DNA from 2 places in the Vreelandella lionensis genome. Region 2 is predicted to be linked to the other one. Evidence: predicted binding sites of a transcription regulator. Region 2 holds the regulator's gene; the other holds the start of a gene.

Region 1 (7,226 bases), on a different contig from region 2:
GCTCACCCTTCATTAAGCCCATCACGTCGCGCAGCGTATCGGCAAGGTGCACGCGTACGGTGGTGGCCTGCTCTGGAGTTGGCTGCCCTTTTACCAGCGCCAAATGGTGCGCACCTTGAATGCGATCACGGAACACATGTAGCGCAAGCTTGCCGTGAACGGTAGACACCTGAGAGGTTTCTACATGGTCCACCGTTTGCTCGTTCACAATACGGTAGTGGATCAGATCGGCAATGGTGCCCATCTTAATGCCATGCGCCTTCGCAAACACTTCCAGTTCCGGACGACGCGCCATGCTGCCGTCATCGTTCATAATTTCACAAATCACACCGCTGGGGTCAAAGCCTGCCAGCGCTGCCAAATCACAGGCCGCCTCCGTATGACCGGCACGGCGAAGCACGCCGCCCGGCTCGGCCATCAGCGGGAAAATATGCCCTGGCTGAACGATATCCGACGGTTTAGCGTTGGGTGCAACGGCTGCTTGCACAGTGCGCGCGCGGTCAGCCGCTGAAATACCGGTCGTGACGCCTTCGGTTGCCTCAATAGAGAGCGTGAACTTGGTGCCAAAGCCTGAGCCGTTGTCGCGCACCATGAGCGGCAAGTTGAGCTGCTCGCAGCGCTCACGGGTCATCGGCATACAGATCAAGCCGCACGCGTATCGTGCCATGAAGTTGATATGCTCAGGCTTCACCATTTCGGCGGCCATGATGATATCACCTTCATTCTCGCGATCCTCATCATCCATGAGAATCACCATTTTGCCCTGGCGAATATCGTCCACCAGCTCAGCGATAGGGGATAAGCCCTCAGAAGAGGAGTGCGCCATGGAATCTCCAAAAAATGTGGTCGCATCGTATGCGATTTCGGGCGTCAGGGTACCTTGCAATGGCAGCTTGCGCTAGTCAGCGTGAGGGGTGGCGATGATCCACCAATCTTGCCCAACAGTTCGCGACTCTTTAATCGTTAAACGTTTTTGATCGGCCATCTGGGTAATTCCCGGCAGTGCAAAGAGTGGCCTTGCTTGACCGCCTAATAGCGTAGGAGCGACAAATAGCTGCAGCTCGTCGACTAAATTCGCCTCCAGTAACGCTCCCGCTAGCGTTGCGCCGGTCTCTACCAACAGCTCGTTAACCTGCTCATTATCCGCCAGCCAACGCAGCATGTCAGCCAGCGCAATCCGGCCTCCTTCGGCAGGAAGCACCTGAATCTCAGCACCCGCCGCCGCCAGTTTACGCCGTTTCTCTTCGCTATGCTGATCGGTGGTGATAATCAGCGTGCGCCCTGGCTCTCGTAGGCAGGCCGCAGCAAGTGGTAAGCGAAGGCGCGAATCCAAGATCACTCTTAGCGGCTGGCGCTGCACGATCTCGGCGGCGTTATCCAGTGCCAGTTGGTCGGCACGCAGCGTTAAGCGTGAATCATCCATAATGATAGATTCCACGCCGCTCAGAATAGCGCTTGAGCGGGCGCGCAGCCGCTGTACCTGGGTGCGCGCTTGCGGGCCGGTAATCCACTGGGACTCCCCCGACCCCATGGCGGTACGGCCATCCAAGCTCATCGCCATTTTCAGCCGCACAAAGGGGCGCTGACGCTCCATACGGGAAATAAAGCCCGGATTCAGCGCCCGGGCATCTGCTTCCAACAGGCCTACCTGCACCTGAATGCCTGCTGCTTTCAAATGCTCAATACCGCCACCGCTGACCTGGGGATTAGGGTCCCCCATCGCCACCACCACGCGCGCAACACCCGCTTGCGCCAGCGCCACCGCGCAGGGCCCTGTTCGCCCGGTATGTGAGCAAGGCTCTAGAGTGACATAAGCGGTGGCACCCTGGGCGGCGCTGCCTACCGCCTTTAGGGCGTGAATTTCTGCATGGGGCTCTCCCGCACGCACATGGTATCCCTCGCCCACAATGCTACCTTCCGCGCTGCCATCAAAGCGCACCATCACACACCCCACCCTGGGATTGGGGTCGGTGGTATAAAGCCCGCGTTTGGCTAGCTGGATAGCGCGAGCCATGTAGCGATAGTCGGCGGTGGAGAATTCACCCATTACGATGCTCCGTGTTGTGTCCCACTGCCCTCTGGCTCATCCGTGGGCTCTTGGGAGAGGCGGTCGATTTCCGCCCGGAACTCGTCTAAATCCTGAAATTTACGATATACCGAGGCGAAACGAATATAGGCCACTTGATCCAAGCTACGCAGCGCTTTCATAACCGCTTCCCCAATCTCACGCGCGTTTACTTCACGGTCGCCACGGGCGCGCAGCGTCTGGCGAATACGCTCTACCGACGCTTCAATCGCTTCAGCGCTTACCGGGCGTTTTTCCAGCGCGCGTAGCATACCGTCGCGTAGTTTCGCCTCATTAAAGCTCTCGCGGGAGCCGTCGGATTTTACGACCCGCGGCATAATCAGCTCAGCGGTTTCATAAGTCGTAAAACGCTCTTGGCAGTTGGCACACTGACGGCGGCGGCGCACTTGGTCGCCTTCCGCCACCAGCCTGGAATCTGTCACTCGGGTATCATTTGCACCACAAAAAGGGCAATGCATGGCAGTCAACCTATTATCAGTACGCACTAGTAGCTGTGCGTGCAGCGTGTCAGCCTGTACGAATAAAAAGCGCTACAAGGCTTCATGCCCTGCCCGTTATTCGCCATTTTATAAACTGTTTTATCGCCTATTGTCAGCGGCAGCCTTATCGCTGCCCTTACGGCGTAGCTGTGTTATACAACGCGTATCAACACGGTATTGTAACGATTTGGCACACAAGCTGCAGCGTTTGTCGAAGGTTGATTGATAGGACGCCCTTTATGACCATTTTCGAGCAGACCGTTCACCGTTACCTAACCCACCTATATGGCCCCCGTGCGGGGGAGGTACAGCGGCGCATAGGCCAGCATATTGAGCATTTCCGCACCACCTCGACAGCTGCTCTACCGGTGAGCGCAACATCTAAAAACGCACCAACATGGAGCGAAAAAGATCAGTGGGTCATCTGTTACGGTGACTCCATCGTAGAAGATGACACGCCACCATTAGCGGTACTGGACACCTTTCTGCAGCGCTACCTGGGGGATGCCATCAGCGGGGTTCACGTGCTGCCCTTTTTCCCATGGAGCAGTGACGACGGCTTTTCGGTGATTCACTACCGCGAGGTCAATAGCGAGCTGGGCGAGTGGGCGCATATCCAAACGCTAGCCAGCCACTATGACTTGATGGCTGATTTAGTGCTGAACCATGTCTCCAGAGAGTCGCTCTGGTTTGTGGATTACCTGACCGGCAGCCTGCCCGGTCGCGACTACTTTATAGAAGTTGATGCGGATACCGATGTCTCCCAAGTCACCCGCCCGCGCAGTAGCCCACTTCTAGTGCCGATCTCTACGCGCCGGGGTACGCGCCACGTGTGGGCGACTTTCTCGGAAGACCAAATAGATCTCAACTTCGAAAACCCGGATGTGTTGCTAGAGTTCGTGGGTATTCTGCTGTTCTACCTACAGCAAGGGGTGCGCATTATTCGCTTGGACGCGGTGGCGTTTTTGTGGAAGCGATTGGGCACCTCCTGCATTCACCTGCCGGAAACCCATACAGTTGTGCGCTTACTTCGCGCCATCGTGGATGAAATAGCCCCCGGCACGCTGCTGATCACCGAAACCAACGTGCCCCATGCCGAAAACATCAGCTACTTTGGCTTGGAGCGATTAGCGAAAGGCGCGCCCGATGAAGCCCACATGGTGTACCAGTTCGCCCTGCCGCCCCTGCTGCTGCACACCCTCACCCGCGGCGAAGCGACGACGATACAAACGTGGTTAAACAGCCTGCCGGTGCTGCCTGAACAGTGCACCTACTTAAACTTCACCGCGAGCCACGACGGTATTGGCGTACGGCCGTTAGAAGGCCTGCTGCCTGACCATGAACGCGACGCGCTGCTGGAACTGATGCATCGTTTTGGTGGGTTTGTCAGCATGCGCAGCAACCCTGATGGCAGCGATACACCCTACGAAATCAACATTACCTGGTTTGAGGCCATGCGCGGCACCCGCCGCGGGCCAGACCCGTGGCAAATTGCGCGCTTTCTATGCAGCCAAGCGATCATGCTGAGCCTGCAAGGAATACCCGCGCTCTATATCCATACGCTCACCGGCACGCTAAACGATGTCGAAGGCGTGGAGCGCAGCGGCCGCTTACGCTCGATTAACCGTCGCCGCTGGCAGCTTGATGAGCTGGCACTGCTGATAGAGAGCCCTTCCACCCCAACCCATGACGTTTTTCGAGCTCTTCACCGGCTGCTGGAACAGCGTCGCCAAGAGCCCTGCTTCCACCCCAACGCCCCGCAGCGCGTGATAGAAACGCCACCCGAACTGCTAGCCATTGAGCGCGGGCCAATCCATAACGGGCGACGCCTGCTCGCGCTGCATAACGTTACCGATGGTAAGTTTGATCTCGCTCACGCAGGCGATGCCCTGAACCAAGCGCTCACTCAGCACCACTGGCAGCCGCTTGACCCGCTGACAGCTCACCACGAAGAAACACTGCCGCCCTATGCCGTACGCTGGCTGGTTGCTGAAGCGTAAGGCTTGCGACATAACGACTCAGGGTAGCGAGAGATAATCGTTAAATAATCTTGTTCTGACACACTCACGCTAAACCACTGGTGAAAGCGTGAGTGACTATGTTGCAGCAAAGCGTTGCGATTGGCCCCATGGGGTTTAGTCTGCATCAATTGATGATTGGATTTGCCTTTTTACTGGCCCTGCTAGCGGGTGCGCTTATTGGCCAGCGGCATCGCGTGGCGGTCAGCGATACGTTATTTACCCTTCTATTTGTGGCGATGGTGGCCGCACGCCTCGTCTTTGTTGTGCGTTACTGGAGCGACTATGACGGCTTGCTGTCGCGCCTAGATATTCGCGATGGCGGCTTCGATATACTCGGTGGCATAGTGGCGGGCCTTAGCTACGCCGGTTGGGCACTATGGCGCTCACCTCGCCAACGAGTGCCGCTGGCAGGGGCGCTTTTGGTAGGCGGTTTAGCCTGGGGCTTGACGGCTGGCAGTACGCTACTGATCGAACAGCAGGCACGCCCGCTGCCCACTACCCCGCTTGCTACGCTCAGCGGCGAGCCTATTACCCTGCCCCAACTTGCTCAGCAGCAGCAACAGCCCATGGTAGTTAACCTCTGGGCAAGTTGGTGCCCGCCATGTATTCGTGAAATGCCGGTGTTTGAAGAGGCCCAGCAACAAGCGCAAGACATCACCTTTGTGTTCGTTAACCAAGGTGAAAGCCTTCAGCAAATCGAAGCTTTTATGAGCAAAAACGGCTTTGATTTGAATAATGTGTGGCAGGATCCGAGCAATGCCCTGAGCCAAACCACCGGAGCCCATGCCATGCCCACAACGCTTTACTACAACGCGGATGGCCAGCTCGTGAGCACCCATTTTGGCGAGCTTTCCCGCGCCACTCTGCAAGATGGCCTTACGCGTATTCGCTAATATATTTTGCCTCGCGGCACCCACACCAAGCCGTTTTCATAAGGATAGTGCTATGCAACGTGTTTTCTTACCCCATATTAGCCGTTTCGCTTTACTTGCCGCGCTGGGTAGCGCAGCGGCAGCCAGCCATGCCGACGAGCTACCAGCCCCGGTGCAAGCGCTGGCCAACCAGGGCTTAACGATTCATGGACAGTTTGATGCGCCAGGTGGAATGCGCGGCTTTGGGGCAAGCGTGCAAGGACAAGATATGGCGATTTATTTAACGCCTGATGGAGAGCACGCCATTATTGGCACGCTGGTAGACAGCGAAGGCAGTGACCTGACAGAGGCACAGCTAGATGAGCATGTGCGAGCCCCGCTGGAAGCCGAAACTTGGGAGCTGCTTGAAGAGAGTCGCTGGATTCAGGATGGCGACCCGGATGCCCCACGCATCATCTACACCTTCACCGACGCCAACTGCCCCTACTGCCGTCAACTATGGCAACAAACACGCCCCTGGGTAGAGGCTGGCGAGGTTCAGCTGCGCCATATTATGGTCGGTATTCTCGCCCCTAATAGCCCTGCGTTAGCCGCCACGCTTCTCGGCGCTGACGACCCCTCCGCCGCCCTGCACCGTCACAGCGAAGGCGACGAACTCACCCCCAGCGCGCAGCCACGGGATATCGAAGAGCAAGTCTACGCCAATAATCAACTCTTTGAAGAGCTAGGCCTCTACGCCACCCCCACCAGCGCTTTCCAACGTGAGGCTGAAGGCGGCACTGTGCGCATTGACCGAATCCAAGGCCTCCCCAGCCAAGAACGCCTCATTGAGATGATGGGTAGCGAAGCGCCTTAACTAGCTAACAGCACAGGCTTCTATCAAAAGGGCGGCCTCATAGCCGCCCTTTTGGTGTGTTTTTACGCGCTTTACTCCTCAGAGAGATTTTCGAACCGTGGCATGCCAACGTTCCAGGGTTGGATGTCACCTTTCTCACCAAAATTAGCGTGGTCGCCTAGCACATGGCCGTCATGCTCGCGGGTTTGGCCGTAGAGCGAGCGGTTGTGGAATGTGGGGCCGAATCGCTCGGCGGTTTCTGCAACATCGCCGGTGTAGCGCGGGTCTTGGGGGCGCTCTTGGCTATTGATGTAGTAGGCAATATCCCAGGCCTGCTGGCCGGTTAACGAGCGCGGCTGGCCCAGCGGCATGTTTTGGTAGATGAAACCTGCCATGGTCTCTACCCGTGCAATACCGGCCCCCCAGTTGTTAGAGCCATCGCCCCAAGGGGCGGGGAACACATACTCGCCGTTTTCATAGTGCCCAGAGCCATCTTCTTGGTGGCAGATGGCGCAGTTTTCCTGGTACGCCGCCTCGCCTCTGGCATAGCTGGGTGTTTCAGGCTGTTCAGGCGCTGGGAAACCACGGCCATAGATCGGTTTATCGGGGTACATCGGCGCACCGGTGGCTAGCCACTGATGGTAGGCGCTAAGCGCCAGCATTTCATCGCTGCCATACTCCGGCGGCGTGCCGTTCATGGAGTAGGCGAAGCAACCTGCAATACGCTCCTCCAGATTGTTCACGTGCTGATTTTTGCCGCGAAAATCCGGCAAGGTGACCGCTGCTGGCCATACCGGCGCGCTAAACGGTACGCGACCCTCTCCCAGGTGGCAGCTTGAGCAGTTCATATCGTTGAACACATACTCCCCTCGCAGCTGCTGGGTATTGGTAAATAGGTCATAACCGTAGCGGATGACTTTTTTAAGCTCTGGA
Region 2 (7,226 bases):
GCGAGAAGTCTCTTCAATCGCTCTCAGCATATCGTCTGATAAAGGAAAGCGCGCCCGCTCGGCAGGCTTCATGGCAATTAATGTTTCGCCAAGCGCTTGCAGAGCATGCATTTCACGCTTTAGCTGAGATTTACTCGGGCGCTCTTCTTGTTCATCGATATCGATAGGCTCGGGGCGTTGCTTCGGCATATAAGAACTCACAGATTAGATTCGTTTGCAGCATTATATCAGGCTGCGACCACAACATTGATTCGCCAATGCGATTCAGGCGAAAAGGAGGCCATATGGCACAGGCATTTGATGCAACGGCGCAGCAGGCGCAGTTGACGGAGCGCGCCACAGAGGCGCTTGCCCTGGCAAAACAGCTAGGGGCGGATGCCGCCGAAGTCGGCGCGAGCGTTGACCAAGGGTTGGGCGTTAGTGTGCGACTTGGTGAAGTGGAGACCGTTGAGCTATCTCGTGATCAGGGTATTGCGGTCACGCTCTATGTGGGAAAACGTAAAGGTAGCGCTTCCTCAACGGATGCCAGTAGTGCCTCCATTCGTGCCACGGTTGAAAAGGCGCTGGCTATTGCACGTTATACCGGGGAAGATCCCGCTGCAGGCCTCGCTGAAGCAGAGCTGATGGCGACCCATTTGCCAGACTTGAAGGTGCACTATCCGTGGGCGCTCTCAACTGATGAAGCGATTGACCTTGCCCTGCGCTGCGAACAGGCTGGCCGCGAGGTGGCAGGTATTCACCAGTCAGAAGGTGCCTCGCTCTCAAGCGGTGAGGGCGTGCGAGTATACGCCAATAGCCACGGCTTTTTGGGGACTCAAAAGGGTAGCAGTCACTCACTCTCCTGCATGCTGATTGCCCAAGATGGGCAAGGCATGCAGCGGGATTATGACTATACGTCTGCGCGTAACCCGCAGCAGCTTCGCCACCCAGAGGAGGTGGGGCGCGAGGCAGCAGCGCGAACGTTGCGGCGTCTAGGAGCGCGACGCCCCCCGACAGGTACGTTTCCAGTGCTGTTTGATCCCTCCCTTGCTAGCGGCCTTATCGGCCACCTTATGGGTGCTCTGGCGGGCGGCGCGCTTTATCGAGAAGCCTCGTTTTTATGTGACCGCTTGGGTAGCCCGCTATTCCCCGATTGGTTTGGGTTAGAAGAGCGCCCGCTGGAAGTGGGAGCAACGGCTAGTTCACCGTTTGACGCGGAGGGTGTACAAACCCGTAGCAACCGGTTTATTGATCAGGGGCAGGTGGCGAGCTACATGCTCTCTGCCTACAGCGCGCGTCGTTTAGGAATGCAGTCCACGGGCAATGCGGGCGGCGCGCGCAACCTGCGCTTGTTAGCGCCGTTAACGCCGCGGGAAGAGCTGTTAACACAGATGGGGCGTGGTATTTGGGTGACCGAGCTCATGGGGCAGGGTGTTAACGGCGTCACTGGCGACTATTCCCGGGGAGCGGCGGGTTTCTGGATTGAGAATGGCGAAGTACAGTACCCCATTGAGGAGTTCACTATTGCTAGTAACCTCAACAAGATGTTCGCGGGGCTGAGCGGTGTGGGAAGTGATACGGATACCCGTGGCAGTATTCACACGGGTAGCTGGCTGATTGATGCGATGACAGTGGCAGGAAGCTAATCGACAGTGCTGGCTTGGTAAACTAGCTACTGGTCTTCGTCAAACCGTGCGTCGAATAGAGCTTCAATGGCATCTAGCGCCTGTTCGGCGTCGCTTCCTTCAGCGGCGACAGTAAGCTCGGTGCCGCAGGGGGCGGCCAGCATCAGCAGCGACATAATATTGGCGGCATCGGCTTTCTGCTGCTGCTTATAAACCACGATGTTCGCGGAAAACTGCTGGCCACATTTCACCAGTTTGGTGGCCGCGCGGGCATGAAGACCACGCTGGTTGGTAAGTGTTAAGGTTCTTTCGGGCACTCTGGTTCCTTTTTGCCGAGTGGGTCTTGAAACTTAGGTCTTAAAAAAACTTAGGTCTTGAGAAGCTTAGGCCTTAAAAATTAGGTCCTGACACTCAGGGCGTGCTGGCAGCGGCGGGTGTGGTAACGCATGGCACCGCTGGCTCTTCGCTCAGCGTGTATTGTAACCCCAGCTCACGGTGTCTCAACTGTACTTCTCCGGTCTGTTTAACCAGCTTTTTAGCAAGCTGTTCGACCATATAAACAGAGCGGTGTTGCCCGCCGGTGCAGCCAATAGCCACGGTCATATAACTTCGCTGGCTATTTTGGTAAGCCGGAAGCCACTTTTCCAACCACTCCTGAATATCATTGGTCATTGCCTCGACCATTGGGTAGCTACTTAAAAACGCCACTATATTGGCATCACGCCCTGTAAATTGGCGCAGAGTAGGGTCCCAATAAGGGTTGGGCAGGCAGCGAACATCGAAGACTAAGTCGGCATCCATGGGTACGCCGCGTTTGTAGCCAAACGACTCAAACGTCAGCGTTAGCTGATCTTTTCGCTGGTGGGCGACTTGATCAGTAATGCGGCGTCTCAGATCATGCACGGATAAGCGCGACGTATCGATCAACAAGTCAGCGAGATCGCGAATTTCAAGCAGCGTCTCTTCTTCTTTATTGATGGCCTCTTCCAACGTCATTTCGCTATCCCGGGTAAGGGGATGGCGACGGCGGGTGGCTGAGTAACGCTCCAAAAGAATGCGCGCATCCGTGGTCAGATAGATGACCTGAAAACGAATTTCTCGCTGGCGTAGTTCTTCCAGTAAAGCTGGGAGGCGTTCAAGCGCCGTAGGAAGGTTGCGCGCGTCAATGCTCACTGCTAAGTGAGTGCGCTCGCCTTGCTCACGTAGTTCATCAACTAATGAGCCCAGCAGCATGGCGGGTAAATTGTCGATAGCGTAGTAGCCAAGATCCTCTAGCGCTTGTAAGGCGATAGATTTACCGGACCCTGAACGGCCGCTAATGATCACCAGTTGCATAGCGTCTCTCTTGGCTTGCATAGGAGGAAATTATCGCTGCGTGCAGTGGCCACCGCCCATAAAGCCTAGGCGGCTTGTTCGCGAATCTTGGCGGTAATAAGTGCTAAGAGTTCGCGCTGACTATCGGCTTTACGCAACTGCTGACGCGTATGGGCGTCGTTCATAATAGTAGCCACTTGGCCAAGCAGTGCTAGGTGGGTGTCATCTGCCTCTTCTGGTACCAGCAGCACAAACACAAGATCCACCGGGTCGCCATCAATGGCGTCGAAGTCTACTGGCTCAGCAAGCTTTAAAAAGCCAGCAATGGGTGCGCTACAGTGAGGACTGCGAGCGTGGGGGATGGCAACCCCGTTGCCTATCCCCGTACTGCCTAGTCGCTCGCGGCCAATGAGGCGGCTAAACACCTCTTGGCTATCTAGGCTGGGTGTATTTTGGGCGATAAAGGTGCTGAAAAACTCCAGCACCCGTTTTTTGCTGCCCCCGGGAACGTCATAAAGCACGCGCTCCGGGGGGAGGATGGTTTCCAACGTCATTGAGTTAACGCACACCAGCGCCCTGGGCGCGAGCTTGTGCTTTTTCCTTATGTTTAACGAGTTGACGATCGATTTTGTCTGCTAGCGCATCAATAGCGGCATACATGTCGTTATCAAGCGCTTCGGCGTGAAGGTCTGCACCGGCAGCGTGCAGTGTGCAGGCTGCTTGCTGGCGCTCCTTCTCAACAGATAAGGTCACTTGCACCGTGGTAATGTTGTCGTAATGGCGTTCAACGCGTTCCAGCTTTTCGTTAACGTAGTCACGCAAGGCGTCAGTCAGTTCAACGTGATGACCAGTGATGTTTACTTGCATTGACGTGCTCCTTATCCATCGGACTGTACTTCGATTGTAACCCTTTTTACGCTATTGCAAAGCCCTTGCGTTGAGTTTGTTCATACGTACCGTTTAACTAGCGTAAACGACGGCGCTCACTTGACGAGGGAATGCCCATTGACTCCCGGTATTTTGCGACAGTACGCCGTGCAACGCTAATGCCCCCCTCTTCAAGTAGAGTCACCAAGCGGCTATCGGAGAGCGGTTTTCCTGAGGGTTCATCCTGAATCAGCTTTTTGATGCGGGCACGAATGGCTGTGCTGGAGTGGCTGTCGCCGCCGTCTTGGCCGCTTACCTGGCTTGAGAAGAAGTACTTAAGCTCGAAAACGCCCCGCGGCGTGTGAATAAATTTCTGCGTGGTCACACGGGATATGGTGGATTCGTGCATCTCTACCGCTTCAGCAATATCCGCTAAAATCAGCGGTTTCATTGCTTCTTCGCCATGCTCCAGAAAGCCAATTTGGCGTGCAATAATTTCACGCCCAACTCGTAGCAGCGTGTCATTGCGACTCGATAAGCTTTTGATCAGCCAGCGGGCTTCTTGGAGGTGCTCTTTGAGGAACTGGTTGTCTTGGCTTTTGTCTGCGCGTTTGATCAAGCTGGCGTAGTCGGGCTGTATACGCAAGCGTGGTAGTGCTTCTGGATTGAGCTCTAAATGCCAGCCTTCATTGTCATGCCGAACGACTAGGTCGGGGGTGATGTAGCTGTCGTCGGTAACGCCATAGGTGCTCCCAGGGCGTGGGTCAAGGCTGCGAATTAAACGGATGACATCGTCAAGCTGCTCGTCATCAAGGCTTAAACGGCGCTTGAGAAGCCGCATATCGTCTTTGCCTAATGCTTCCAAAAACTGGCGAACCAGCCGTTTGGCGGGCATTAGCAGCGGGGTGTCCTCGGGTAGTGAGGCGAGTTGCAGCATCAGGCATTCACGCAGGTCTCGGGCAAAGACGCCGGTGGGCTCAAATTGCTGCAAGCGCAGCAGGGTATTTTCCACTTCCCGCTGGCTTAAGCTGTCATGGCCTTGGGCTTTTAATCCTTCCCGAATGTCATTAAGCGGCTGGGTGAGATAGCCGTTGGCATCCAGCGCATCAATCAGGCTTTCCGCGATGGCGTATTCTCGCGGGCTAAAGTCTGTCATGGCCAGTTGCCATAGCAGGTGGCCATGTAGGCTTTGTCCAGCGGCTTGGCGCTCGAAGTCGGGGCCTTCACTGCTGCCACCCAGGCTGCCTATGTCTTGATAGGTATCTGACCAGTCACTGTCGACGGAGAGTTCGTTGGGGATGCTCTCGGACCACTCAGCCTCTTGAGGCTCACTGACAGCCTGCTCGCCAAACTCATCTTCTTGCTCAAGCATGGGATTGGCATCTAGCGCTTGCTGAATTTCTTGACGAAGGTCCAGCGTCGATAGCTGAAGCAGGGCGATAGCCTGCTGCAGCTGAGGTGTCATGGTCAGCTGTGTGCCGATACGCAATTGGAGAGAAGCTTTCATGACCATCTGAGAACCACTCGTTAATCAGAAAGCTCCACCCTAGAGCGAGTTATGGCTTGGTGCAAGTGCAATAAGCATGCCACTAAAAGAAATGCTTCTGCAGGTCACTGTTTAAAGGCGGAAATCGGCGCCTAAATAGACATCTCGAACCTTCTGGTTGTTGAGGATTTCCTGGGCGTTTCCACTGGCAATGATGTGACCGTCGCCAACAATGTAGGCAATATCACAAATATCCAGCGTTTCACGAACGTTATGGTCGGTGATCAATACACCAATGTGGCGTTTCTTTAACGCTCGAATGATAGTTTTAATTTCCCCAACGGAAATCGGGTCAACCCCGGCAAAAGGTTCATCCAGCAGGATAAAGGCCGGTTCGGTGGCCAAAGAGCGGGCGATTTCAACACGGCGGCGTTCGCCCCCAGAAAGACTCATGCCTAAGTTGTCGCGTATATGAGTGATGTGAAAATCTTCAAGTAGTAACTCAAGTTGTGCTTCCCGGGCGCTTCGATCAAGCTCTTTGCGTGTCTCTAAAATGGCCATAATGTTGTCGGCCACGGAGAGCTTGCGGAAGATGGAAGCTTCCTGGGGTAGGTAACCAATCCCTGCCATGGCGCGTTCATGCATAGGAGCATGAGTGAGGTCAAGGTCGTCAATGCCTACTTTGCCCGCATCCGATTTGACCAACCCCACAATCATATAAAACGAGGTGGTTTTACCTGCACCATTAGGGCCAAGTAGCCCAACCACGCTACCTTGAGTGATTTCCAGATTAATATCTTTAACCACACGGCGGCGCTTATAGCTCTTCGCTAAATGATGGGCGTAGAGCGTTTTTACTGGTGTGGGTTCTGGGGATGTTGATGCTGCCACGTGGCCACTTCCTATTGTTCGGGCTGAAGGGTCATACGAATACGCTGATTTTCACTGCCGCTAACGTCAGAGCGTGCTTGTACTACTTCTTGATCGATAAAGTACTCTAAACGTCCACCTTGGAAGTGATCTCCTTGCTGGGTCAGCTCAGCTTGGTCAATCAGCTCAACCCGGCGTTCGGAAACGTGATAAATAATCCGACGCGCCCAGCCTTCTATAGGGGTTTCTTGGTCTTCAATTTGGTTACGCAAGTAAGCACGCTCGCCCGTAGCGATGGCGCGAGACAACTCGCCAGCATCGTTACGCTGAATTTCGACACGCTCGCCGCGTAGCTGCATATTGCCTTGGCGAATGTCAACGTTACCGGTGTACACGGCTGTCCCTGCTCGTTGGTCAAGGTCTAACCGGTCGGCCTCCACATGAATAGGCGCTTGGTTTTGTGCCGCTACAGGCAGTGCAATCGTGACAAGCGGCACGGCTAGGGCAAAAAGTGCAGTGCGGATTAGAGCATTCATCGCGACTCCTAAGGGGAACGGGTGGCCGGCGGATGAACGCCGCGCACGTTGTTGGTTAAACGGACTTGGCTGTCATCCAGCCATACATCCATTCGAGAGGCTTCCATACGCTGAGGGGGCTGCTGCAACACTACGTGGGTGTCGCTCCAGGCATGCCGGGTGGTCCCGTCGTAGTTTAATAGTTCGGTATCAAGCTGCCACCCCTCTTCAGGCGCTAGTAGCCGCGCGGAGCCTGCCAATGTTAATGCTTGGGTTTCGGTATTGAGGGTGCCAGTGTTCGCCGTGGCGAGCCACTCACGTTGTTCGCTATCAAACAGCGTGGCACGGGGTGACAGCACGTCAGTCATTGCCGTTTGCGGAGTATGCACCAGCCGTGGGGTTACCAGAGACTGCTGAATAGTGCCTGTTTCGCCAAATAGGGTAATTTCGGCATTCTCTAATACGTGCCCAGGTTCCTGGGCACGAGCTTCAGAGTCAATCTCAGTCTCCTGGGGGCCGCGAGGGTCTAGCCAAACCAGCACGCCGCCTAGGGCGATGACCATTACCGTG

The links. The regulator sigma-54, encoded in region 2, starts transcription at its own class of promoters, with help from an activator protein. The targets are predictions, from matches to a motif close to TGGCACNNNNNTTGCTNT.
Region 1: a site for sigma-54 is predicted at 2,754-2,771, ahead of ACIGG6_RS09865 (sugar phosphorylase). Genes of this name have one in related genera too.

What each region holds. Positions count from the first base shown of each region.
Region 1 is NZ_JBITWC010000013.1:56,314-63,539, reverse strand. It holds gene ribBA (bifunctional 3,4-dihydroxy-2-butanone-4-phosphate synthase/GTP cyclohydrolase II) at 1-826, opposite strand, end outside; gene ribD (bifunctional diaminohydroxyphosphoribosylaminopyrimidine deaminase/5-amino-6-(5-phosphoribosylamino)uracil reductase RibD) at 899-2,047, opposite strand; gene nrdR (transcriptional regulator NrdR) at 2,047-2,544, opposite strand; gene ACIGG6_RS09865 (sugar phosphorylase) at 2,805-4,565, shown strand; gene ACIGG6_RS09860 (prolipoprotein diacylglyceryl transferase family protein) at 4,664-5,479, shown strand; gene dsbG (thiol:disulfide interchange protein DsbG) at 5,532-6,314, shown strand; gene ACIGG6_RS09850 (c-type cytochrome) at 6,386-7,226, opposite strand, start outside.
Region 2 is NZ_JBITWC010000022.1:59,028-66,253, reverse strand. It holds gene yjgA (ribosome biogenesis factor YjgA) at 1-189, opposite strand, end outside; gene pmbA (metalloprotease PmbA) at 285-1,625, shown strand; gene ACIGG6_RS13995 (HPr family phosphocarrier protein) at 1,652-1,921, opposite strand; gene rapZ (RNase adapter RapZ) at 2,016-2,939, opposite strand; gene ptsN (PTS IIA-like nitrogen regulatory protein PtsN) at 3,005-3,472, opposite strand; gene hpf (ribosome hibernation-promoting factor, HPF/YfiA family) at 3,477-3,785, opposite strand; gene ACIGG6_RS13975 (RNA polymerase factor sigma-54) at 3,883-5,298, opposite strand; gene lptB (LPS export ABC transporter ATP-binding protein) at 5,404-6,162, opposite strand; gene lptA (lipopolysaccharide transport periplasmic protein LptA) at 6,174-6,677, opposite strand; gene lptC (LPS export ABC transporter periplasmic protein LptC) at 6,686-7,226, opposite strand, start outside.